Linked DNA regions of Mariniflexile sp. TRM1-10. The protein of the gene in region 2 interacts with the protein of the main gene of each other region in a pairwise test. Links are inferred from orthologs where the notes say so. Each region holds a gene or a part of one and is shown on either strand. Other genes may lie near its edges.

The links.
Region 1: the proteins of CJ739_RS11550 (region 2) and CJ739_RS16350 interact in binary tests that used the Escherichia coli proteins (3 or more experiments, as listed by UniProt). The link is inferred for Mariniflexile sp. TRM1-10 from one-to-one orthologs.

What each region holds. Positions count from the first base shown.
Region 1 is NZ_CP022985.1:3,932,906-3,949,787, reverse strand. What follows is about bases 10,416-13,209. They hold CJ739_RS16350 (uracil-DNA glycosylase), read right to left. Parts: upstream 12,249-13,209; coding sequence 11,583-12,248; downstream 10,416-11,582. Other genes in these bases: CJ739_RS16345 (YfcC family protein), read left to right, coding at 12,312-13,209; CJ739_RS16355 (1,4-dihydroxy-2-naphthoyl-CoA synthase), read right to left, coding at 10,416-11,154. Also shown: CJ739_RS16400 (NADPH-dependent FMN reductase), read right to left, coding at 1-404; CJ739_RS16395 (acyl-CoA carboxylase subunit beta), read left to right, coding at 642-2,270; CJ739_RS16390 (DoxX family protein), read left to right, coding at 2,329-2,751; CJ739_RS16385 (VWA domain-containing protein), read right to left, coding at 2,788-5,115; CJ739_RS16380 (AMP-binding protein), read right to left, coding at 5,427-6,536; CJ739_RS16375 (CPBP family intramembrane glutamic endopeptidase), read right to left, coding at 6,514-7,491; CJ739_RS16370 (o-succinylbenzoate synthase), read right to left, coding at 7,494-8,531; CJ739_RS16365 (metal-dependent hydrolase), read right to left, coding at 8,532-9,209; menA (1,4-dihydroxy-2-naphthoate octaprenyltransferase), read right to left, coding at 9,411-10,313; more of CJ739_RS16355, read right to left, coding at 10,315-10,415; more of CJ739_RS16345, read left to right, coding at 13,210-13,805; CJ739_RS16340 (SMP-30/gluconolactonase/LRE family protein), read right to left, coding at 14,088-14,984; holA (DNA polymerase III subunit delta), read right to left, coding at 15,343-16,347; CJ739_RS16330 (type I restriction enzyme HsdR N-terminal domain-containing protein), read left to right, coding at 16,453-16,882. UniProt on the Escherichia coli protein: Excises uracil residues from the DNA which can arise as a result of misincorporation of dUMP residues by DNA polymerase or due to deamination of cytosine.
Region 2 is NZ_CP022985.1:2,713,455-2,723,830, reverse strand. Bases 2,043-4,878 are described here. They hold CJ739_RS11550 (nucleoside-diphosphate kinase), read right to left. Parts: upstream 3,753-4,878; coding sequence 3,333-3,752; downstream 2,043-3,332. Other genes in these bases: CJ739_RS11545 (DHH family phosphoesterase), read left to right, coding at 3,927-4,878; CJ739_RS11555 (cold-shock protein), read left to right, coding at 3,034-3,225; CJ739_RS11560 (cold-shock protein), read left to right, coding at 2,483-2,674; CJ739_RS11565 (cold-shock protein), read left to right, coding at 2,135-2,326. Outside these bases: CJ739_RS11580 (tetratricopeptide repeat protein), read right to left, coding at 1-482; DNA replication/repair protein RecF, read left to right, coding at 623-1,702; CJ739_RS11570 (DciA family protein), read left to right, coding at 1,741-2,037; more of CJ739_RS11545, read left to right, coding at 4,879-4,946; gliding motility-associated peptidyl-prolyl isomerase GldI, read left to right, coding at 4,939-5,487; CJ739_RS11535 (peptidylprolyl isomerase), read left to right, coding at 5,489-6,616; lgt (prolipoprotein diacylglyceryl transferase), read left to right, coding at 6,668-7,597; CJ739_RS11525 (DUF192 domain-containing protein), read left to right, coding at 7,599-8,075; CJ739_RS11520 (hypothetical protein), read left to right, coding at 8,088-8,219; CJ739_RS11515 (hypothetical protein), read left to right, coding at 8,327-8,923; CJ739_RS11510 (hypothetical protein), read left to right, coding at 9,138-9,359; CJ739_RS11505 (hypothetical protein), read left to right, coding at 9,364-9,810. UniProt on the Escherichia coli protein: Major role in the synthesis of nucleoside triphosphates other than ATP. The ATP gamma phosphate is transferred to the NDP beta phosphate via a ping-pong mechanism, using a phosphorylated active-site intermediate.

The DNA.
Region 1 (16,882 bases), 1.2 Mb from region 2 along the record:
CCCATATATGGAAATCTACTTTTTGCAATTTCCAACACACTTGCACCTCCCCTAGCTCCAGGTGATGTTGCCATTAACAACATGGGTTTATTGCTCCAAAGCTTACCATCAATTCTAGATATCCAATCAAAAACATTTTTAAAGGCCGTAGAGTAGGCTCCGTTATGTTCTGCCAATGATAATATAATACCATCTGAAGCTTTTATTAAATCTAAAAATTTATGTACGTTTTCTGGAATACCTTTCTCTTTTTCCAAATCAATACCATATAAAGGCATTTCAAAATCATTTAAGTCTAAAATATTTATAGAAACATTATCTACCAAACTCGAAGCATAAATTGCTAATTTCTTATTTATTGATTCTTTACTATTTGTACCTGCAAAGGCTATAATTTTTTTCATTTATTTATATTTATTGATTTAATTTGATCAGATGGAACACCCTGAATAATTATCCTCGTGTGTGTGAATGTTATTCTCATGGATGCTTCACGTAATTATCATTTTGATGATACAAATGTAAGATAAAATTGTTTATTTTCCAAGGAAACTATTTCCATGTAATATAATTTAATAAAACATTAACATTCGTTATTCTGTAATTGAAACTTTTGTATTTTAGCTTCAAAGAAAATGTCAATGGATTTAAACTTCAACAAAAACGAAGATTACAATAAACTTTTAGTATCAGAACTTAATAATCGGCTTGCTAAAGTACATTTAGGAGGCGGAAAAAGTAGCATTGAAAAGCATCGTGCCAAAGGAAAAATGACGGCACACGAGCGTGTTAATTATTTATTGGACAAAAATTCAAAATCTATTGAAATCGCTGCTTTTGCAGGAGAAGGCATGTATGAATCTCATGGCGGTTGTCCCTCAGCTGGTGTGGTTGTGAAAATTGGTTATGTTAATGGAAAACAATGTATTGTAGTTGCCAACGATGCCACCGTCAAAGCTGGAGCTTGGTTTCCTATTACAGCAAAAAAGAATTTAAGAGCCCAAGAAATTGCTATTGAAAACAAGTTGCCTATCATTTATTTAGTAGATAGTGCCGGGGTGTATTTGCCTTTGCAAGACGAAATTTTTCCTGATAAAGAACATTTTGGACGTATTTTTAGAAACAATGCCATAATGAGCAGTATGGGTATTACCCAAATAGCTGCGGTTATGGGCAGTTGTGTTGCTGGTGGCGCTTATTTACCTATTATGAGTGACGAAGCCTTAATTGTTGACAAAACGGGAAGCATCTTTTTAGCTGGCAGTTATTTAGTAAAAGCGGCTATTGGAGAAACGGTCGATAATGAAACGCTTGGTGGCGCTACTACACATTGTGAAATTTCTGGGGTAACCGACTATAAGGCCAAAGATGATAAAGATGCTTTAGATACTATAAAGAATATCATTGGGAAAATTGGTGATTATGATAAAGCGGGTTATAACCGAATAGGCGCTGAGAAACCAAAAGAAAACCCTGAAGATATTTATGGCATTATACCAAAATCGAGAGCAGATCAATATGATATGTATGAGATTATCAAACGGTTGGTTGATAATTCCGAATTTGACGAATATAAAGCTGGATATGGAAAAACCATCATTACCTGTTACGCCAGAATAGATGGTTGGGCAGTTGGTATTGTGGCCAACCAACGAAAATTGGTAAAAACCAAACAAGGCGAAATGCAATTTGGTGGTGTTATTTATAACGACAGTGCTGATAAAGCGACCCGTTTTATTGCTAACTGCAATCAGAAAAAAATTCCTTTAGTATTTTTACAAGATGTTACTGGTTTTATGGTTGGCAGCAAAAGCGAGCATGGAGGCATTATAAAAGATGGTGCAAAAATGGTGAATGCCGTTAGTAATTCGGTTGTGCCTAAATTTACAGTAATTATAGGAAATAGTTATGGTGCCGGTAATTATGCTATGTGCGGAAAGGCATACGACCCAAGATTGATTGTATCATGGCCAAGTGCAGAGCTTGCTGTAATGAGCGGTAACTCTGCCGCCAAAGTACTGCTTCAAATAGAAAAAGCTTCTTTAGAAAAACAAGGAGAAAAAATCACAAAAGAGAAAGAAAACGAGCTTTATAATAAAATAAAAGACCGATACGATACGCAAGTTTCTCCGTATTACGCTGCATCACGCATTTGGACAGATGCTATTATTGACCCCTTGGATACCCGAAAATGGATTAGTATGGGTATCGAAGCTGCTAACCACGCTCCTATTGAAAAACCATTCAATTTGGGCGTTTTACAGGTTTAAATTTTAACTTCTCATTATAATTTTGTATCTTTTGTATTGAAAATCAACAATTTTAATCATGGATACAATAAAAACACTCAATAAGTGGGCGAATGGGCATACCTATTTCCCGCTTGATTTGCTCCGTGTTGCTTTGGGCATATTCCTTTTTATAAAAGGTATTAGCTTTATGGCCGACAGTATGATGCTTTTACAACTTTTTAAACCAATGGAAAATATGGTTGGAGGCATGATCGTTGTACACTATGTTGCTCCTGCACATTTTATAGGAGGCGTTTTAATAGCCTTTGGTTTACTAACACGATGGGCAATAATTGCGCAATTACCAATTTTAATTGGAGCGATACTAATAAATTTTGTTGGAGAAATGCATACTAACAACTTAATTTTAGCAATAGCAGTATTACTAATATGTGGCTTTTTCTTATTGTATGGCTCTGGAAAACATTCTTTAGATTATTATTTTAAAATGCAGCAATAAAGCAAGAGCGACTTTAAAAGTCGCTCTTATTTTTATCTATAAATTTTGATAGGAAGAAACCAATCGCATAAATTCTGATTTATAGCCATCTTTATCATTGTCCCTACCCGATTTAGCTAGTGCAATAACATCTTCTATTTTTGAATTGTTATGGTATTTGGAATGTCTCAATTGCATCCCAAACAACGCCACTGCCGATGCAAACTCTAAGTCTTTAGAAGCTTCTGAAACCACATCCTTTTGAACATGCACCATTTCAATACTTTTATCAGCATCTGGTTTTTTGTAACGAAATTTCACGGTAAACAGTTCATCTGAATACGCTTTAGTCACTTCCGTTTTTGCATATTTTAAATCGGAAACATCTTTTAAATAATGACTATCTACGCCAACAGGAATCACTTCGTATAATGCAGTAACAGTATGCCCGCTGCCTAATTCGCCCGCATCTTTTGTATCATCAATAAAATCTTCATCTTCTAGCATTCTGTTTTCATAACCAATCAATCTATATGCTTGTACTTTATTAGGGTTGAATTCAATTTGAATTTTTACGTCTTTTGCAATGGTAAATAAAGTACCTCCAAATTCCTTTCCAAAAACCTTTTGAGCTTCTTGCATATTGTCAATATAAGCATGATTCCCGTTTCCTTTATCTGCCAAAATTTCCAATTTTGAATCTTTATAGTTTCCATAACCAAAACCTAAAACCGACAAAAATACACCCGATTTACGCTTTTCTTCTATTAAGGTTTCCATCGCTTTATCGCTAGAAGTCCCAACATTAAAATCACCATCGGTTGCCAAAATCACTCTGTTATTTCTTTTCTTTTTAAAATTTTCTTCAGCTAATTTATACGCCAGTAAAATACCGGCGCCACCAGCGGTTGAACCGCCGGAGTTCAAATTATCTAAAGCACTTATTATTTTCTCTTTATGCTTTCCAGAAGTTGGTTCTAACACAACGCCCGCCGCACCTGCATATACCACAATAGATACTCTATCCTGGTCTCTTAACTGATTTACCAATAACTTAAAAGCCGATTTTAACAACGGCAACTTGTTTTGCGAACTCATAGATCCAGACACATCTATTAAAAAAGTTAGATTTGAAGCTGGTAATTCTTCGTTATCATAGGTTTTTCCTTGTAAGCCAATTTTAACAATCTTAGTGGTATTATTCCAAGGTGTTTTAGCGACTTCAGTATTGATTGAAAACGGGTGCTCATCTGTTGGTTGTGGGTAGTTATAATCAAAATAGTTAATCATTTCTTCAATTTTAACCGCATCTGGCTCAATAGCTATTCCATTGTTAATCATTCGCCTAATGTTACTGTATGACGCTTTATCTACATCAATTGAAAATGTTGAAAGCGGAGCAAGCGAGGTTCTTTCAAACGCATTCTCCTCAATTACAGCATAACTTTCTTGATTGTTTAATCTAAAATTTCCTTGATGTGTTGTAATGACCACACATCCATCTTTTGCTATTTTACCAAACTTATCTTTGGCCTCGGTTTTTCCGTAGCTTGTTTTGTATTCAATATCAGATTCAGGAAGATTTTTAATAATGTAATTGTGCTCTTTTTTAATAGGAACACCATCAACAATGTATAGTGGTTCTTTTGATGTGTCGTCATTATTCTTTGTTGAAATTATAATAACACCATTATTAGCTCTATTTCCGTAAATAGCCGTTGCATTGGAATCTTTAAGGACCGTTATGTCATTTATTTGCTTCGGATTTATAGATTCTACCACATTATAAGGCTTTATTTTTCCATCAACAACCACTAATGGTTCGCTGTTTTTAGAGATGGTTGAAGTACCTCGTATAACAATATGCGTGTTTGAACCGGAATTCCCTGTACCATTTGTAATAGCAACACCTGCAATTTTACCTTGCAATGGATTAGAAACCGAATGATGCTGCATTTGGTTTGCCAATTTTTTGTGATAGGCTTCTTGCTTGTTTTTTTTAATTTGAGAAGCAGAAACATGTGTTACAGCTCCAGTTACATGGCGCCTTCTTTGTGTGCCATAGCCAACAACTACCACTTCTTCTAAACGTGAAACATCTGCTTCTAGTGCTACCGAAATGGTATTTAGTTTACCAACTAGCTTTTCTTCTGTTTTATAACCAACAAATGAGAACACTAAAACATCTGTATTGTTCGCTTTAATTTGGTATAAACCATCAAAGTTTGTTGTTACACCTGTAGATGTTCCTTTAATTACGATAGTTACCCCAGGAATGGGCGAATTATCATCTGCTGCGGTTACTTTACCCGTAATTAGTCGTTCTTGTGCCTGTATTTGTATTGAAATTGTCAACACAAAAATGATTTTTAATAATGTTTTCATTGTAGTCGATTTTAAAGTTTAGCATAAAACTAAACCCAATCACTTTACAATAAAACCACCAATGAGGGAAGTGTACTTTTGAGTGAGTTAACTATGAGACTGTTTAAATTTTGTTTTTGGAATGTTTTATAGAGTATTTTTTTGTCAGACAGGGCCGAGCGTATAAAAAAGGTCTGGGGAGACCTTTTTAGCGAAGGAGCCAGGCTGCCGCGAGGGAGAGGTACATAACCACGAACCGAAAATAGCTGATGTATGGCGGAAAAAGGCACATAAAAGAGCCAAAGGATAAAACTTAAACAGTCTCTAATTTATTAACTCCAATTATGGCTTATTAACTCCACTGTTTTTTTACGTTGAACTTTACCGGAAGCTGTTTCAACAAATTGCTTTAAGGTAAAAATGTTTTTAGGTCTTTCGTTTCTTTTTAAGCTTGAAAAAGCAGAAGGATCGATTGATTCTATACCGCCTTCTACAAGCAAAATAAGTTGTTCTCCTAACGTCTCGTGGGGTTTTGAAGCAATAAAAAAACGTGCTTGTATTTTATCTTGAAGTTTGGCTTCTATTTGTTCTGGGAAAAATTTCAATCCGCCCGAATTTATCACATTATCTATACGTCCCAGCCATTTAAACTCGGTTTCAGAATAGATTTCCACTAGATCATTGGTTATTATTTTTTCTTCTGAAAGTTTTGGTGCATCAATGACCAAACAATCTCTTTCATCTTTTGAAATGCGGATGTTTGGAAGCGTTTTAAAAGATTCGGCAGATCGCTTCGCCTTGCCTCTTAGCGATGGCGGTAGATTGTTTAGTTTTTTAAGTGCGATATGGGTAACCGTTTCTGTCATACCATAGCTTTCATAAACATGGGAATCGATGCCTTGAAGTTTTTCTATTAATGCCGTTGAAACTGGAGCCCCTCCCACAATAATGGTTTTAATAAGATTAAAATCCTGTAGGATGTTATCAAGTTGCAGTGGGACCATGGCACAAAAGTTATATGCTCTATAAATATTAAAATCTGGATGGGCTGTTGGTGCTTCCAAGTCTATTTCCAAACCTAGAACCATCGCTCTAACCAACATCATTTTTCCTGCAATAAATCGTGTGGGTAAACAATGTAATGCTTTGTCACTTGGTTTTAAATCAAAGAATTCGCCTGTTGCTAAGGCTGAATTAACCATCGCTTGTTTCTTTATTTTTATGGATTTTGGTGTGCCTGTTGAGCCAGAGGTCTTGACTACAACAAACTCATTTTCATCTAACCAATGTTGTAAAAACTTGCCAACTTCTTTTTCGTATGGCTCACCTTCTTTTATAAAATTAGAGGCAACATGCAAAAGGGCTTCATTGGAATAATAAACCCCATTTAATTTGAATTTTTCGTGAATGAATTTAAAATTAGTTATCACTTGAATGGCCATCTTCTAAAACTAAAGTTTCTGTTTTTAATGGTTCAATTACTTTTCCAAAGAGTTTTTCTTTCCAATGGGTCCATTTGTATATTTTAGCCAAAATAAAAAGTAATATGGGGAATACTATAAAAACGGGCATAAAAATTTCAATAAAACCCATTTCTGTTGGATCAGACATATCTTTTAAAACAGAATGCGTTTGAAAAGCAGTCCAATCGGCAGTTACTAAAAGAGCTGTAAATAAATTATTGGCTGCATGAAAGCCTAAAGCTAATTCCATGCCTTCATCCATTAAAGTCATAATTCCTAAAAACAAACCAGTTCCTATATAATAAACCATGATTACAGACCCTAATCTATCTACTTCTGGGTTGGCTATATGTAATAACCCGAAAACCAAAGAAGTAATAAGTAAAGGCATCCATTTATTCTTTACTATCACTCCTATACCCTGCATCAAATACCCTCTAAATAAATACTCTTCAAAACTTGTTTGGAGTGGAACAAAAACAATGGCGATAACACATAGTATTAAAAATGGTATGAGTTTAAAGTTTATCACATAATCCCCTGGAGACATAAAATAATCGGCTATCACTAAGCCACTTGAAACAATACCCCAAACAAAAAATATGAACCAAAAACGTTTCCAATCTATCTTTTTTCTTGATGTGGTTAAACTGGTAAACGATTGATTATGCAAGTATTTAACGACTAATAATAATCCCAATAAACCAACGGCAAATGACAATAACATTAAAAACAGATTTAGATTTGGTTCCAAAAGCGTCATCATTTTCGTTCCATCCATTCCAAATAAATTATCCCCATTCTTAACAGCTTTTAACATGACTGCTACGGTAAAAGGAATTTGACCTATTACTACAGCAATAACAATAATCACAAGTCCTACTAAATACCGCCACCAATCGTGTAATACATTAAATGCCTGAGCTATATACATATCTATAAATTAAAGTTCCAATCTGTTTTATTATTGTACCGCAAAGTACCGTTTTTTACTTGTAATGGGCAATCAAAATTGTTGGTAAATAAACCACCCGTACCCAAACCTTGTGGTAGTTTACTTTGTTTTGTATAGGTGTATTGCGCTATGGCATTCAACCCCACATTACTTTCTAATGCACTGGTAATCCACCACCCTATTTGGTTTTGTTCTGCAATATCAATCCATGCATCACACCCTTTAAAACCACCAACTAAACTTGGCTTTAAAATAATGTATTGCGGTTTGATGGTTTGTAGCAACTTTTCCTTTTCTGTTACAGTAAACACGCCTATTAATTCTTCGTCTAAAGCAATGGGTAACGGTGTTTGTGCACAAAGTATTGCCATCGCTTCAACTTGCCCTTGTTTTATGGGCTGCTCTATGGAGTGGATGTCTAAATCTGATAGTCTTTTTAGTTTTTCTAAAGCTTCTGAAGGCGTAAAAGCACCATTGGCATCTACACGAAGTTCCATGTCTTTTGGAGTGAATTCTTTTCTGATTGATTTTAAAAGATTGATTTCCGTTTGAAAATCGATTGCGCCAATTTTCATTTTTATGCAATGGAAACCACCATCGATTTTATCTTGAATTTGTTGTTTCATAAAGGTTTCAGAACCCATCCAAATCAATCCATTTATAACAATTGAATCTTCACTTTGTGTGAATTTTGAAGGAAATAATTCAAATATATTTTTGCCTTCTAAAGATTTAAAAGCCATTTCCAGACCAAATTGAATGCTTGGAAACTCGATTAATTCAACCAATAAAGTTTCTAATCCTAAATGGATATTTTTACAAACCCATTGTAGTTTCTCTTCATAATCTGCTCTATCATCAACCGACAAGCCTCTAAAAATACCACATTCACCTATGCCTTGTTTTTCACCTGAATTTAAAAGAATAAACCAGGTTTCCTTGGTTTTTAGAATGCCTCGGGAAGTGCCACTGGCTTGTTTAAAGTTTAAAATGTATTTTTTGTATGATGCAAGTATCATCTATAATTCTATGCTTTCTCCAATTTCCAAAAGCATCAAATCTTTGCCTTTATCAAAAAATTTACGTTTAGCTTCCTCGTGGTCTATTTCAATATAACCAAAGGTATCAAAATGATAACCTAAAACTTTATCACATTTTACAAAATCGCTTGCAATAATGGCATCATCAACTCCCATGGTAAAATTATCGCCAATAGGAAAAATGGCTAAATCTAGATCCGTTCTCATGGGAATTAATTTCATATCGAAGGTTAAAGCCGTATCTCCTGCTATGTAAATGTTTTTATGTTCACCTTCAATTACAAAACCACCGGGTTGACCGCCATATTTGCCATCAGGAAACGATGACGTGTGAATGGCATTGACGTATTTTACGGTTCCAAATTCAAAATCCCAACTTCCTCCATGGTTCATTGGATGTCCTTCTAAACCTAAAGCTTCAAAATGCGAAACAATTTCAAAATTAGATACAATTATGGCATTGGTGCGTTTTGCAATAGCTTCCACATCTACAATATGATCTTGGTGCGCATGGGTTAATAAAATATAATCTGCTTTAAGTGCATCAATATTTATATGCGATGCTTTGGGGTTTGCCGAAATAAACGGGTCTACAAGAATATTTACATCATTAACTTGTATGCCTAAACTAGCGTGACCGTAAAATGTGATTTTCATTTGGTTTACAATTAATTTTTAGAACTCATCTTGACTTTTTCTATTTCCTAAAAAATGGCTAAAATTTATCCATATTTCGTTACTTTTTTATGCGTAGCGATGCTATGTCTTGCAAAAAGCGCCTCATCTGTACAAATTTTATCTCATTTTCGGTTAAAAACAAAAAGTCAAGATGAGTTCGTAAAGTAAAATACAAAAATTTTATAACAAATGCCCTATTCCCATCAGTACGGCTAAAAGCACCGTTGTTAAAGCCACTTTTTTTAATTCGGGATCCAACAATTTCGGATCTGTATTTTTTAATACTTTTTTAATGTGGATAATTAAAGGAATGTACGCCACCACAAACATTAAATCATAGAATGAAGTGAAATATAATATACCAAATAATCCCGATAGAACAATCGCTAAACCAATAATTACTGTATGGTATATTTTAGCATTATGAATACCCATTTTAACAACCAACGTTATTTTATTTGATTTTTTATCCGATTCAACATCACGCATATTATTAAGGTTTAAAACCGCTGCACTTAATAAACCAATAGTAATTGCTGGTAAAAACACCACATGATCTATAGTTTTTGCATATAATATGTAACACCCTATAACACTTACTAAACCAAAAAACACAAAAACATAAATATCTCCTAGCCCTTTATATCCATAGGCATTATTACCAACGGTGTATCTTATGGCTGCCGCAACAGAGGCTATAGCAAGTAAAAAGAAAACAACCGTTAAGAAAAAATGCTTTACACCAAATGCGGTAAAAATTAGAAAAAATGCTAAAGCAATAGAAATCAACACGTTTATTTTTATGGCATTAAACATTTCGTCGGGAGAAATTTTACCTGTTTGAATAGCGCGATCTGGACCAATACGGTCATTATTATCGGTCCCTTTTATACCATCGCCATAATCATTAGCTAGGTTCGAAAGAATTTGAAAACTTAGGGTTGTTAAAATAGCCAAAGTAGCTATTAACCAATTAAAGCAACCATTATATACAGCAAAACAAGATGCTAAAATAATACCAGAAATTGATAAGGGTAGCGTTCGTAAACGTATGGTTGAAATCCAAATAGAGATATTTTTCATATTATGGAATCCATTTTTTTACAAAATTAGGCTTACGTTTTTCAAGAAAAGCGTTTCTGCCTTCTACAGCCTCATCGGTCATATAAGCCAAACGGGTGGCTTCACCTGCAAACACTTGCTGTCCTACCATACCATCATCGGTTAAATTCATAGCGAATTTCAACATTTTAATTGAAGTTGGCGATTTTGCCAATATTTCCTGCGCCCACTCATAAGCAGTTGCTTCCAATTCATCATGAGGAATAACGGCATTTACCATCCCCATTTCAAAAGCTTCTTGAGCGGAGTAATTTCTTCCTAAGAAAAAAATCTCACGGGCTCTTTTTTGTCCCACCATTTTTGCTAAATAAGCCGACCCGTAACCGCCGTCAAAACTAGTAACATCGGCATCGGTTTGTTTAAAAATGGCATGTTCTTTACTTGCCAAGGTTAAATCGCATACAACATGTAAACTGTGACCACCACCAACTGCCCAACCAGGAACCACTGCAATAACAGCTTTTGGCATAAAACGAATGAGGCGTTGGACCTCTAAAATATTTAATCGATGGTAACCATCTTCCCCTACATACCCTTGATGCCCTCTGGCTTTTTGGTCACCACCAGAACAGAAGCTCCAAACCCCGTCTTTAGTTGATGGTCCTTCAGCTGATAACAATACGACACCTATATTTACATCTTCATTGGCATCATAAAACGCATCATACAACTCACTTGTTGTTTTTGGTCTAAAGGCATTACGTACATTTGGTCTGTTAAACGCAATACGAGCTACTCCATGACATTTTTTATAAGTAATGTCTTCGTACTCTTTAACAGTTTTCCAATTAACTTGCTCCATTTTTATTATTTTGTTCAAAAATAATTTTTATTTCATTAAAACACTTGTTTCAAATTAAAAAATAATATTTACTCACCTTTTTAATCTTGACTCTTAACTTTAATCAAAAAAAATCTTAAAAAACTGTCATATACACAAAAATCACTTACATTTTTTCAAATATTCAAATAAGTGCAAATTCTTATTTGTCTGTAGTCTTTTTTTTCTTAGATTTGTAACCAAAATAATTTTCGCTTGAACAAAAATACTTTTTATCTTGTTTTTTTGTATATTGTCGATTAATCAACCCCCAATGCCTATGCTATTTAAAATTACTTTTATAATTATTGCCTTAGTGGTTATTAATTTTTTATTGTTAAAATTTAGTTGCAATAAAACTGTAAAACGAACAAAAATCAGAAAAATGCCTTTAGTACTTAAAACCGAAACTACCACTGTACAGGTTCCAGAAACGCTTGCTCCAACAGGGAGTTAGTTTTACTAAAGTGTCTATTACCAAACCAGTACCCTCTATTTGCGCTAAGTGGAGATGGATGTCCTGATGCTAATATCTTGTGTTTTTTAACATCTATTAGTTTCGCTTTTTGCTTTGCAAATCCTCCCCAAAGCAAAAACACCACGTTTTCTTTTTCATCGCTAATCGTTTTTATCACCGCATTTGTAAATAACTCCCAGCCTTTATTTTGATGACTTCCTGCTTGGTGTGCTCTAACTGTAAGCGTTGCATTTAATAATAATACACCTTGATCTGCCCATCTCATTAAATTTCCACTTTTAGGGTATGGAATTTTTAAATCTGTTTCAATTTCTTTAAAAATATTAATTAAAGATGGTGGGTGTTTAATACCATCATTTACAGAAAAACACAAACCATGGGCTTGTCCTATATCATGATATGGGTCTTGACCTATAATCACCACTTTAACATCTTCAAAATGGCAATGATTAAAGGCGTTAAAAATTTGAGCTCCTGGAGGAAAACAAGTATAATTTCTATATTCAGTTTTTACAAAATGTGCCAATCCCTTAAAGTAAGGCTTATCAAACTCTGCTTTTAAGTAAGGCTTCCAACTTTCGTGTATATCAACATTCATAGATACAAATATAAAATGGAACTAAAATAGTACTATCTTTAGTCTTATTAAAATAATTTACGATTGAAAAAATTAAAATTCCCAACGGCACAAACCATACTCATTATTATTGCTGGTTTGGTGGCTATTTTAACTTGGATCGTTCCTTCAGGAAAATTTGATTCTTTAGCTTATAATAAAGCTGAAAATACCTTTACAAGAACAAGTTTAGAGAAAAAGGAAACTTTAGCCGCTACACAAGAAACTTTAGATGCCTTACAAATTAAAATCCCCATAGAGAAATTTACAAATGGTGATATTTGGAAACCCATTAGCATCCCAAATACCTACCACAAAGTTAAAGCAAAACCTCAAGGGTTTTTAGCCTTTATACAATCACCCATAAAAGGTATTATTGAAGCTGCCGACATTATTTTTCTAGTTTTGTTTATAGGAGGTTTAATTGGAATAATGAATTTTACAGGTGCTTTTGATGCGGGTATTTCTTGGCTTGCCGAAACATTAAAAGGTAAAGAATTTATTTTAATTCTACTGGTAACCGTATTAATTGCCATTGGAGGCACCACTTTTGGGTTAGCTGAGGAAACCATCGCCTTTTACCCCATACTTATTCCTATATTTTTGGCTGCAAAATATGATGCCATGGTAGCGTTAGCCTGTATTTATTTAGGATCGTCTATTGGCACCATGTGCTCTACAACCAATCCATTTAGTACCATTATAGCTTCTGATGCCGCAGGTATTAACTGGACTACTGGATTAATAGGGCGTTTTATTATGCTGATTTTAGGAACACTTATCTGTATTCTTTACACCATTAGATATGCACAACGCGTAAAAAACGACCCTTCAAAATCTGTTATTTTTAGTCAAAAAGAAGCCATAGAGGCCCTGTTTGGCAATACAACAAATTCCACAGTTAAACTATCTACCCGTTTACGACTTATCCTCTTTGTATTTGCCATGTCCTTTGTTGTCATGATTTATGGCGTGTCTCAATTAGAATGGTGGTTTTTAGAAATGACCGTTGTGTTTTTATCAGGTGCAGTACTGATTGGATTTTTAGCCAAAATTGACGAATATACCTTTGTTGATCTATTTGTTAAAGGCGCTAGCGATTTGCTTGGTGTTGCCATTATCATAGGAATAGCCCGAGGTATTACCATATTAATGAATGATGGACAAATAAGTGATACACTACTGTTTTATGCAAGCAATGCCACAAATGGTATGAATAAAGGTGTTTTTATTAACGCCATGCTTTATATTTATGGTGGATTATCGTTTTTCATTCCATCATCTTCTGGCATGGCGGTTTTAACCATGCCTATTATGTCTCCATTAGCCGATGGTGTTGGCATTGGAAGAGAACTCATAGTGAATGCCTATCAATACGGGATGGGCTTATTTGCTTTTATAAATCCAACGGGGTTAATTTTAGCTTCATTAGCCATTGTAAAAGTAGGCTATGATAAATGGCTGAAATTCGTCATGCCATTGGTTATCATTTTATTGATTTTCACAATGATCATGATGACTATTTCGGTTTATTTATAGAACTCGTTTAGACTTTTCACAATTGGCTAAAAAATTGTCCTTTTTTGTCCATGCGCCTCCCGCCCGGTCCATTGGCTACGCCGAATCTTCGATTTCACTAAAACAGTCTATAGAACTGTTTCTTAACGCTCTGTCCTGCTTTTTCTTCGTTCCGTAGGCCTAGTACAACTGAAGAAAGCCTTCAACCAAGAGCATAGGGCGGAACGTAAAAATAACCCAGTGGATTATTTTAGCGAACGAGCCGCTGGCGAAAGGTTAAATTTTCACTTCAATTAAAAAAGTTTAAATGAGTTCATTACCAATTTTATAAGCAACCACCTTATTTCCAAAAAATGTTGGTACTAAAAGGATGTTTTCTTCGGGGATTATAGAAATATCGGCAGCGTTAAGTTTCTCTTCTTTAGTATCTAATATTTTGTTGGCTGTTTCACCTTGATGTTTTTTATCAACAAAAAACAGCTCACCAGGCCATGTGGAAACCAAATACCCTTCTTTAATTGGCACAATACCATCACCCTTAACAATGCCCGTAGCTAGAACACTGGGTTTCTTTGTTGTTTTATCAATAGCTATAAAATCGCCTTTGCTAAATGAAACTACTAGAATTCGATCTTTTTCAACAAGTATGCCGTTAGGATTCATGTCTTCTAAATCCAACCATAATGAGACTTCATCATTTACAAGTTTGTAAATTTTGCTATCACTGGAATCTGTAAAATACACATCACCACTCGTGTCTATATCCAAATCATTTAAAAAAATAGCGTTTTCAACAGCAATTCGTTTATCAATAGCACCCGATTTTATATCTATTTTAACAATGGCATCAATATCTGTAACATACAGTTTGTCATTATAAAAATGGATGCCTTTAGGAGCGTTCATTCCTGTTACCCAATTCTGATTAATAATCTCACCCTTCAGATTGATTATAGACATACTACCATCCCCATCTTTTTCACTTGGGGGCACATTTCCTATATTGGAAACATAAATGACTCCTTTTTCTTTGTGATATCTAACAGCTTCACAGGTTTTAAGCAATGTATCTGTTTCCCATAGCTTGGTTAAAACTATTTCTGTTTTAATAGGCTCTTGTACTATGGTTTCTTTTTTGTTTTTTTTACAAGAAATTAAAACCACAATACCAAATAGCAATAAAAGTTGATATGTTTTCATCTGTTTTTATTTATTGTTTTTAATTTGTCAGATGTTACATCCATATAATAATTCCTGTATTTGACATAAACTTAGTTATGGATGTTTTATCTGTTTATATTTATTGTCATTGTTATCCGATAAAAGGTTTACAATTCACTGCAAACGCATTGATAATGGCCTTTCAAAGAGATTATTGATTTGTGGCCTAACTTTTTGCAATAATTAGTTACTTAGCGATTAATAAAAAACAAAAAAGCAAATCAATTTGTTCTCATTTAGTCTAATATTCTATTTTCTTTATTCTATAGTCTATTTTCTTTTACCAAAACGGTCTTGAATCTTTAATCGGACACTAATGATTTAAATTATTTAACCACTAAGATAATATTTTTACCAATAACTCTTTTAATAAATCGCCTTGCGGAACGGCATTAGAACCAACACCTTTGCTTTTAACATCAAACTCCCTAAGGGTTGAAACAACTTCGCTTACTTTCCTCATGGGGTAATTTCTTGCAGCTGTAACATAGTCGTTAACAAAATACGGATTCACTTTTAATGCTGAAGCAACATGTCGAGGCGATTTATCTTCCAGACCATGAAAATGAAGCAATTGCGAAAAAAAACTAAACAATAAAGACACGGTAACAACCATGGGATTGTCCTTAGGATTTTCGGCGAAATAATTAACAATTCTATAAGCTTTAAGAGCATTTTTTTCACCAATGGCATGGCGTAATTCAAAATTATTAAAGTCTTTGCTTATACCGATGTTTTCCTCGATATGCTCGGGCGTAATTTGGGTGCCTTTTGGTAATATTATTTGAAGTTTATCTAGTTCATTACTTATTTTACTTAAATCGGTTCCTAAAAACTCCACGAGCATTTGGGCTGCTTTTGGCGCAATGGTGTAATTTTTGGAAGACAAAACGCGTCGAATCCAATCGGCAACCTGATTCTCGTACAGTTTTTTACTTTCGTAAACTATCCCACTTTTTTGAAGGGTTTTATAAAGCGATTTACGCTTATCAATGGTTTTATACTTATAATTAAAAACTAAAATAGTTGTGGGTTGCGGTTGTTTGGCATAATCCGCCAACTTTTCTATACTACGGGATAAATCTTGAGCTTCTTTTACAATGATCACTTGGTATTCTGCCATCATAGGATAGCGTTTGGCATTACTGACCACATCTTCTACAGTAACGTCGCGCCCATACAATACCATTTGGTTAAATCCACGCTCTTCTTCGGCTAAAACAGTATCTTCAATAAAATCTGAAATTTTATCAATATAATAAGGTTCTTCACCCATTAAAAAATAAATGGGTCTTAACTTTCCGTTTTTTATGTCGGTAACTAATTGTTTTACTTCGTCCAAAATTGAAAAAATTCAAATTATAAATTCCAAAACCCAATATTTATACTTTTCAAGATTTGGTATTTGATTATTGAAGCTTAACTTTGAAAACTAAATACAACGATGTTGCTAGAGCTTAATTTTCCAAAGTTTCCGTTTCGATTCAAAAATAGCGAAAATAAAATTTCTATTTTCGATTGCATACGCAAAAAATTTGTGATTTTACAACCTGAAGAATGGGTACGCCAACATTGTATTTTATATTTAATTGAAGAAAAAGGATACCCGAAATCTTTAATAAATATTGAAAAAGAACTGATTGTTAACGATTTAAAAAAGCGTTACGATATTGTGGTTTTTAATACCGACGGAAATATCCATTTAATTGTAGAATGCAAAGCGCCATCAATTACGGTAAATCAACAAACATTCGACCAAATAGCACAATACAATCGCGTGCTGAGCGCTAGTTATTTAATGGTAACTAACGGATTAAATCATTATTATTGCCAAATGGACTTTAAAAATGAACGTTATGACTTTTTAAAAGACATTC
Region 2 (10,376 bases):
TCACTTTTAAAATTACTTAAATGTTCTATGGCTTTTTTATAATCCTTTAAATGCAAATAAGCAGTTCCCGCATAATAATTAGCTAAGTTGGCAGATGGTGTACCACTGTGTTCCTCAATAATATCCAGCATCCCAAATTTTCCTTCACCACCTTTTAACGCTAAAGTGTAAAGTGAATCTTTTGCAGTACCATTTACAGCGTCGTTAAAATATTTCTGTGCTTGAAACATATCGTTCATTGCTGTTGCTTGCTTCGGTTTTGCAATAAATTCGTTATAACCTAAATATCCTAACACTACTGCAGCAGCGATACCTATAATAATAAAAATATATTTTTGATTCTTTTCTACAAAAGCTTCAGTTTTTGATGCCGACTCATCAAGTGTATTAAAAACTTCGGCAGTCGTAGAATGTTGTTCTAATTCCTCTACCTTTTCTTCTTTTGTTTTAGGTTTGTATCCTCTTTTATTATAAGTTGCCATCTATCTAGTCTAAAATTAATGCGCCGCAAAAATATAATTTTTCTTCATAACTAAAAGGGTATTTATTTGATATTTTTCAATAATTTGCACTTCCTTTTAAAGAGTCGCGCCTTCTGTGTACCATTTAAGTTAACTTTTTTATGATTTTAAAATCACTTTCATTACTAAATTACAAGAATTTCGATAGTAAATCATTCATTTTCAATGATAAGATTAATTGTATTGTTGGCAATAATGGTATGGGAAAAACAAATGTTTTAGATGCTATTTATCATTTATCCTTTGGGAAAAGTTATTTTAACCCGGTTGCGACTCAAAATATAAAGCATGATGAAGACTTTTTTGTGATTCATGGTGATTACGAAAAAGACCAAAAAATTGAAAAAGTGGTTATTAGCTTAAAACGCGGACAAACCAAAGTGATTAAACGCAATGGCAAACCCTATGAAAAGTTTAGTGAACATATAGGTTTCTTGCCCTTAGTTATTATTTCGCCAGCCGATAGGGATTTAATTATTGAAGGTAGCGAAACCCGTCGGAAGTTCATTGATAGCGTCATTTCACAAAGTGATAAAAACTACTTAAGCAATCTAATAAGTTACAATAAAATACTGGCACAACGCAACGCACTACTAAAGTATTTCGCATTAAACCACACCTTTAACAAAGACACTTTAGACGTTTACAACAACCAATTAAACGATTTTGGTACCGTGATTTTTGAAAAACGTGACGCTTTTTTAAAAACATTCATCCCCATTTTTAAAGCGCGTTACGAAGCTATAAGCAATGGCAACGAAGCGGTTGAATTAAATTACCACAGCGATTTGTTTGAAGACAACCTAAATACGCTTCTGCAAAAAAACATTAACAAAGACAAAGCCTTACAATATACAGGTGTTGGCATCCACAAAGACGATTTACATTTTAATATCGAAAGCCATCCTATTAAAAAGTTCGGAAGTCAAGGACAGCAAAAATCGTTTTTAATAGCTTTAAAATTGGCACAGTTCGATTTTATAAAAACACACAGTAATATAAACCCCATTTTATTGCTTGACGATATTTTTGATAAATTAGATGAAAATCGTGTGGCCCAAATCATTAAATTAGTGGATAATGAAAATTTTGGACAACTTTTTATAAGTGATACACATGCCGAACGAACGGAGAATGCCGTGAAGCAAGTACACCAAAGCTATGAGATTTTCAAATTATAAAATAGAAAAGACCATCAACCAGTAACCATCATCCAACAATGGCAAAACGCAACAACGAACATATAAGTATATCCGATGCCCTTAAAGAATTTGTTGAAACCAATAAATTGGAAAAAGGCCTAAATAAAGTAAATGTAGCCGATGCTTGGGCAAACCTTATGGGCAATGGCGTTAACAACTACACCACATCTGTAAATTTAGAACGCGACACCCTTTACATACAACTTAGTTCGAGTGTTTTAAGAGAAGAATTAAGTTATGGCAAAGAAAAAATTATTAAGATGCTCAATGAAGAATTGGGAAAGGAAATTATTAAAAAATTGATTTTAAGATAATTAGATGATTGCGTATAAAATAAAAAAACCAATAAAAAGCATCAGCTTACAAAAAATTATACTACCTTTGTTCCTTTAATTTTTATAAATAAACATAATGAGTAAAGGTACCGTAAAATTCTTCAATGATTCTAAAGGTTTTGGATTTATCACTGAAGATGACAACAACAAAGAACATTTCGTACACATTTCAGGACTTATCGATGAAATTCGTGAAGGTGATGCCGTAGAATTCGATCTACAAGAAGGTAGAAAGGGATTAAACGCCGTAAACGTAAAAGTAATCTAATACATATACTTTAACAATTACAATTAAAAGTCTATCAATCAATTTGATAGACTTTTTTGTTTGATTTCACTTCAAAAATAAATTAATTGAAAAATATAGGGTATATGATGATATTTAGCAGTACTTTTGAAGTAATTAATAATTAATATTTACAACATGAGTAAAGGCAACGTAAAATTCTTCAATGATTCTAAAGGTTTTGGATTCATCACTGAAGATGACAACAACAAAGAACATTTCGTACACATTTCAGGACTTATCGATGAAATTCGTGAAGGTGATGCCGTAGAATTCGATCTACAAGAAGGCAAAAAAGGTTTAAACGCCGTAAACGTAAAAGTAATCTAATACATATACTTTAACAGTTACAATTAAAAGTCTATCAATCATTTTGATAGACTTTTTTGTTTTTGAACTCATCTTGGCTTTTTTGATTGAAGCGAAAAACATCCTTTACGCAAGCTGACCCGTTCGCTAAAATAACCCATCGGGTTATTTTTATACGCTCCGTCCTTCAGATGTTAGCTTTTTAGCACTTCATAGCATCGCTACTGAGTAAAAAAATAGGTGAAATATGAGACAAAAAGATCATTTTGCAGCCAATTGAAAAAAGTCAAAATGAGTTCTTTATAAGCTTTCTGAAAAAACATTTTTTTTTTAATAATTTTTTACATTACATTTATATTATTAATTTAATAATTTAAAGTATGAGTAAAGGAACAGTTAAATTCTTCAACGATGCCAAAGGATTTGGTTTTATAGTTGAAGACGGTTCGAAAAAAGAGCATTTTGTTCACATTTCAGGTTTAATTGACGAAGTTCGCGAGGGCGACGAAGTTGAATTTGAATTAAAAGAAGGTAAAAAAGGATTAAACGCGGTAAATGTAAAAGTAATTTAATAAATACTATTTAATTTTTTTTAAGACACAAAAAATCCCGTAACCATGTTGCGGGATTTTCTATTTATAAACTGAGAGACTGTTTAAACGAGTTCACTCAAAAAGTTTTAAAACATCTCTCTTCCAGAAAAATGAAAAGCACTTTCAATAGCAGCATTTTCATCACTATCACTTCCGTGTACTGCATTTTCACTTATAGAATCTGCAAACAATTTTCTAATGGTACCTTCGGCAGCATCAGCAGGATTTGTAGCACCAATTAAGGTTCTAAAATCTTCAACTGCATTGTCTTTTTCTAAAATTGCAGCTACTATTGGGCCGCGTGTCATATATTCAACCAACTCACCAAAAAACGGACGCTCATTATGTATAGCATAAAAAGTTTGCGCATCTTTAGTCGTCATTTGTGTTAATTTCATTGCAACAATTCTAAATCCTGAAGCTGAAATTTTTTCTAATATTGCTCCAATATGCCCTTTCTCTACAGCATCTGGCTTTAGCATTGTAAATGTTCTATTTGTTGCCATTGTTTTGTTTTAATTTTGTTCAGTTAAAATAATTTGATAAATAGGTCTTGAGTTACAAAAAACAATTTTTCAGAAAACAGACCAACTAATCTCATATGATTTTGCTGCAAAAGTAAGGTATTTATCAATAAAAACAAGTCTGTCAATTTTAAAAAAATTGTATCTTCGTCACCTATGAATAAGCAAGATATTTCGAATACAAAACAGTTATTATCAACCTCAAAAAAAATAGTAATTGTACCTCATAAAAACCCCGATGGTGATGCCATTGGTTCCATATTGGGACTCTACCATTATCTTTTAAAAAGCAATCATCAAGTACAAGTTATAACACCTAATGACTACCCAAACTTTTTAAAGTGGATTCCAGGTGAGCAAAACATTTTAAAACACGATTCGCAAACAAAAAAATGTGATGATATCATTAATGATGCTGATATTATATTTACTCTAGATTTCAATGCGCTTCATAGGACTGGGAGTATGGAAACGGTTTTAGAGGCAAGTAAAGCCATTAAAATAATGATTGACCATCACCAAGCACCAGATGATTATGCAACCTATATATTTAGTGATGTTAGCATGAGTTCTACTTGCGAAATGGTCTATCATTTTATTGATATGTTAGGCGATTTGAATGTTATCGACATTAATATTGCAACGTGTTTGTATGTAGGGATTATGACCGATACGGGCTCGTTTAGATTTTCTTCCACTAGCAGTAAAACCCATCGGGTTATAGCTGATTTAATTGACAAAGGCGCCAACAACTCCGAAATCCATAATAACGTTTACGATACCAATAGCTACAAAAGTTTACAATTATTGGGGTGTGCACTGACCAATTTAAAAGTCATTCCAGAATCCAAAACGGCTTACATAACCCTTTCCCAAGAAGAACTAAACCGATACGATTTCAAAAAAGGGGATACAGAAGGTATTGTAAATTATGGTTTGTCATTAGAAAATATAGTTTTGGCTGCTATCTTTATAGAAGACAAACAAGAAGGTATTGTAAAAATTTCATTGCGTTCTAAAGGCAGCTTTTCTGTAAATGACATGTCTAGAACACATTTTGATGGTGGTGGTCACATAAATGCCGCTGGCGGAAAAAGCAATTTATCTTTAAAAGATACCGTTGAAAAATTTATTAGTATATTGCCTAGTTATAATAAAGCCCTAAACAATGAATAAACCGTATTTAATAATCGTTATTTTACTAGCTTTTGTTAGCTGTAAACAACCAGAAGCCAGACGCCCGGTTTCTGTGAGTTCTGGTTCTTTTATTAATGCTTCGGTTGAACGAAATAAAAAACTATATGCCCACGAGCAATCTCTAATTGAAAAAATAATAAAGAAAGACAAAGAAAATAATTATATCGCTTCAGAAAGTGGTTTTTGGTATTACTACAATACAAAAGTTGAGATTGATTCTTTAGAAACCCCAAAATTTGGAGATATTGTTAACTACGATTACAATGTAAAAGCACTAAATGGCAGTGTGATATATTCCAAAGAAGAACTTAAAACCCAAAACTACGCTATGGATAGAGAAGAGCTATTTACAGGACTTCGTGAAGGCTTAAAACTTTTAAAAACAGGCGAAACGGCAACCTTTTTATTTCCATCCCAAAAAGCGTATGGCTATTATGGCGACGAACATAAAATAGGAAGCAACAAGCCTATAATTTGCGAAGTCACCATCAATTCTATTACCCAAAATCAAACAAATTAGCATGACCCCATTAAAAATTTCTTTTAAAATTTTATTTATTACTTTATTAATAACTATTACGTCTTGCAAAGCACAATACCCAGACCTAGAAGATGGTATGTATGCAGAGTTCGTTACTACGAAAGGCACTATGGTCGCTAAATTAGCTTTCGAGAAAACACCTATTACCGTTGCTAATTTTGTATCGCTTGCAGAAGGCACCAACACAATGGTTGATAGCGCTTATAAAGGAAAAAAGTTTTTTAACGGCACCATTTTCCACCGTGTTATTGATAGTTTTATGATTCAAGGTGGCGACCCAACAGGTACGGGTGCCGGAAGTCCTGGATATAAATTTTTAGATGAGTTTCACCCCGATTTAAAACATGATAAACCTGGTATGTTATCTATGGCGAATTCAGGTCCAAAAACCAATGGCAGTCAGTTTTTTATAACGGAAAAACCTACGCCGTTTTTAGATAACAAACATGCCGTTTTTGGCGAATTGGTTTTAGGTTTGGATGTACAAGATAGTATTTCAAATGTAAAAACAGATTCAAACGACAAACCTCTTGAAGCTGTTGTTATTAAAGAACTAAACATTATAAGAAAAGGAAAAGCAGCCAAAACGTTTGATGCTCCTAAAGTTTTTATTAATCATTTTGCTGAAGCTGAAAAACTGGAAAAAGAAAAAGCAGCCAAAGCCGAAGCGCTTTTAAACGCTACTAAAGATAAATTTAAAAAACAAAGGGAACAGGCTACCACCCTAGCTTCCGGTTTAAAATATACCATTACCGAAAAAGGCACTGGTGCCAATTTAAAAGAGACTAGCAAGGTTTTAACGAACTACACCTTATTTCTTGAAGACGGCAAAATACTTGACACTAACAAACTAGAAATAGCTGAAACGTTTGGCATTGTTAATGAGCACCGAAAAGCGGCCAATCAATACCAGCCCATCGTGGCCAATTTAAGTCCTAATGCACAAATGATTGCTGGATTTAAGGAAGGCTTACAACAATTGCAGGTAGGCGACAAAGCAACTCTATTCATTCCGTATCATCTGGCATACGGTGAAACAGGAAACAGAGCGATTCCTCCAAAAACCAATTTAATTTTTGAAGTTGAAATTTTAGAACTTCAAAAGTAATTTCGAAAAAAGCATAAAGCATATTAATAAAACGCTGAAAATTATAAATCTATGTACCTATTAAAATTTGACTGGAATCCCATAACAGGTATCGACATTATTGGAAATTTTAAATTACACTTTTACAGCCTTATGTGGGTGGTTGCCTTTGTTTTGGGCTGGTACATTATGAAGCGTATTTTTACAAAAGAAAAAGTATCCTTAGAATATCTAGACCCTTTATTTATATACACCGTTTTAGCGACTATGATTGGTGCACGTTTAGGGCATGTATTATTTTATCAATCGGAGTTAATTTCTCAAGATTTTTTCAGCATCTTTCTACCTTTTAAATTTAAAGGTGGTTTTGAATTCACAGGTTTCCAAGGACTTGCAAGCCACGGTGCTGCTATCGGTATTATTATTGGCATGTATTTATACCGTAAAAAATACAACTACAAATCGTTACTTTGGATTTTAGACCGTGTCGTTATTTCGGTAGCTTCGGGTGCTATTTTTATCCGTATTGGCAACTTTATAAATTCTGAAATTATTGGAAAAGTTACCGATTCTTCTTTTGGTGTTCGGTTTATTCAAGATGAATACTATAAAAACCAAATCGTGCAATTAACGGGGATCAACGATGTCCAGAAAGCATATAATGCCGTTACCGATAACCCTCAGTTTGTTGAGCTATTAAATGCAGTTCCATACCGTCACCCTGCGCAATTATACGAATCGTTTTGTTATATTTTTGTATTTTTAATTTTATGGTATTTCTACTCTAAAACAACAAAAAGAGACCAAACCGGATTCCTTTTTGGCTTGTTTTTAATTTTATTATGGACGGTACGTTTCTTTGTAGAGTTTGTAAAAGAACCACAAGGTGATGAATATATAGATTGGTTTGGATTAAATACCGGGCAATGGTTAAGCATTCCGTTTATAGGTATTGGTCTGTATTTTATGTTTGTTTACAAACCCAAAACCGCCGTTAAATAAGATGTTTTTTAAACACGTTACATTCATTTCAATCATCCTTTTAAGTGTTTTTGCCTGTAAAGAAGACAAAAAAACAGTCACGCAAACAGACATTTCATTTAAAAAAGAAGGTGATCTTACTATTTTTAAGTCGGCTGATTCTACTAAAATACATTTAGATATTGAAATAGCCGATACCGATTTTGATATCCAAACGGGATTAATGTACCGTGATGCCATGGAAAAAAACCAAGGCATGTTGTTTGTCTTTGATGATGCAACCGAACGTTATTTTTACATGAAAAACACCAAAATACCTTTGGATATTATTTACATAAGCGACACTAAAAAAATTGTAAGCTTTCAAAAAAATGCCCAACCTTTCGATGAAAGCTCGTTGCCATCACATGTTCCTGCAAAATATGTATTAGAAATTAATGCGGGTTTATCAGACGCTTGGTCGCTTGCTGTTGGTGACAGTATTAGTTTTAGGCAATAAGCTACACATTACATTGAAAACAACAGAAATATTCGGTATTTACAGAATATGTTGGGACATAGTTCGCCAAAAACAACAGAAATTTATACCAAACCCTTTGAAATTAACAATAAGACCATTATAAGCCCATTGGATACCTTATAAAAAGTAATATATTGCAGACATAAACGATATGACTACAATGGTATAGCTGTTTATTGTGGTTATATTATTGTTACCTGTTATTTTATGACCGACCATTCAACAACTAAATGACCGACCAAATATTACTTGACAAAACTGCTTCTATTCTATTAATTGAACAAAGAGACAACAACGAAGTTGTTATTGGAGCACCACACCATACATTAGGTGGCGTGAAAACTATGCCTTGTCCAGAGCATACCGACGGAGATGAAAACACAGGATTTATTGCACGACGAGTTGCGGAACAAATAAAATCTTCTTCGGTCATTGCTTGCAATTATCGGGTTGACCCAAACAAGAATTTAAGCACAGACTATTCATCTCAAATTGCAAAATGGAAACCCAAGTATTTAATTGAAATTCACGGACACGGTGCAAGAAAAATAGACAATTTTTGCATTGAGGTTTCATCAGGAAAAATTGAACGGAATGAAATCTCAAAACTGTTTGCGACAACTTTAAAAAATAAATTTCAAGACAACAAAACATTAAAAGACTATAAAGTTTGTGGCGACTTCAATAATATATATTTTAAAGCCGCCAAGACAGCGACTATTATTGATGACAGGTGGACACCAATTCACATTGAACTTCCACCATCAATACGGCTAGACAAGACAATAACTTGCCAATTTTTACAGATGAATTCATTAAATACTTAATTGAAACAATTTCTGAAATTTGTAAATAACAAACGTGGCAAAACAAAACGGCAGGTAACATCGGTTTGGCAATATGGAGGCAGAAGTGTTTCTATGAAAAATTTGCATAAGGTTCAACATTAGGAATTCTATTGAGCTTTGGTGCTAAAAATCCGCTACATCGCCAAGCCAAAAAACGTTATGTGCAATTTGAGTTATCGTAAAAATTAAAATTATGAACATCAAAGAAATTTTAAAAGAACATGTGAAAAAGGATAACAGAGAACAAGTTTTTGATATTATTGATAATAAAATGACGGAAGGCGATGTAAAATTTGCCATCAGTTATATCGATAATTTAGATACCATTTCTAAACACGAAGTAACTAAAATTGAATATGCCGATAATGGCAACTTTTGTATTCAATGCTCAACTGGAATAAATTATATAAAATAGTGTAATGAAAAAACTCATACTTACTTTCGTTATTGGACATTTTTTATTGGGATGTGGAATCTCAGAAGAAAAATACGAAGCTCTAAAAAAAGAAAATAAAGAATTAAAAACAGAGGTTTCAAGATTGAACAACTTATTATTCGACTTACAATTAAAAGAAAGTTTAAGAAATCAATTTAGCGAAGAAGATGTCTGTGGATTGACAAAGCAATATCTCGAAAAAGAATATGACTTTTGTATTGAATATGTGGTATTCGACAAAATTATTGCAGAAAAATTGACTAATGGAAATTGGTATGTTTATGTCAGCTTTACTGATAAATCTGGTGGCGTGAAATTTAAGGATGAATTTTTTAATAAAAAATCAACTAACAAATATTTATTTAAAACTGGAGAAAATCGTTCCTATAACATTGAATTAATTAAAGGAACAATTCCATTTTGTAGCTAATAAAAAAGACTACACACAACAACTAACCGTTGCACAAGCCCATAATTTTATAAGAACAAGATATAAATGCGCCCTTTTAAGGGCGTTTGTTTTTTATGGAAGCTATTTATAATCTTAATTCAAGGTCATTATAACGCAGTAAAACACTAAGCACTGGGTTCGTATCGGGCAATCGACACAGACTTTCTTTGATGCCCGATATTCTTTCTTTTTGCTGTGGTTCTTGGTTTCGTGGGAATACTTTTTAAACAAAACAACCTACCTTGTGAACACACATAACGATCTTCAAATTGTGTTCAGACAAATACTTAACTGAAACTGACTGAACAGCTTCTTTTAGTATCGTTTTTTGCCTTGCATGCTTAAAAATAAGAAGTTTCATGCAAATATTAGAATTTTAAATTATGTTTGAAGAGTTGTGTAACGGGCACACCGTATAAAATTAATTGTTAGTGCAAGCTACTTACGAAAATCCTTGCGGATTTTCTATCCAGTTTTTATTTGGTTAATTAGGTGCCTGACCACACAATAAACCATATGCAGGCAGTTGCGTGAAATTTGGAAGT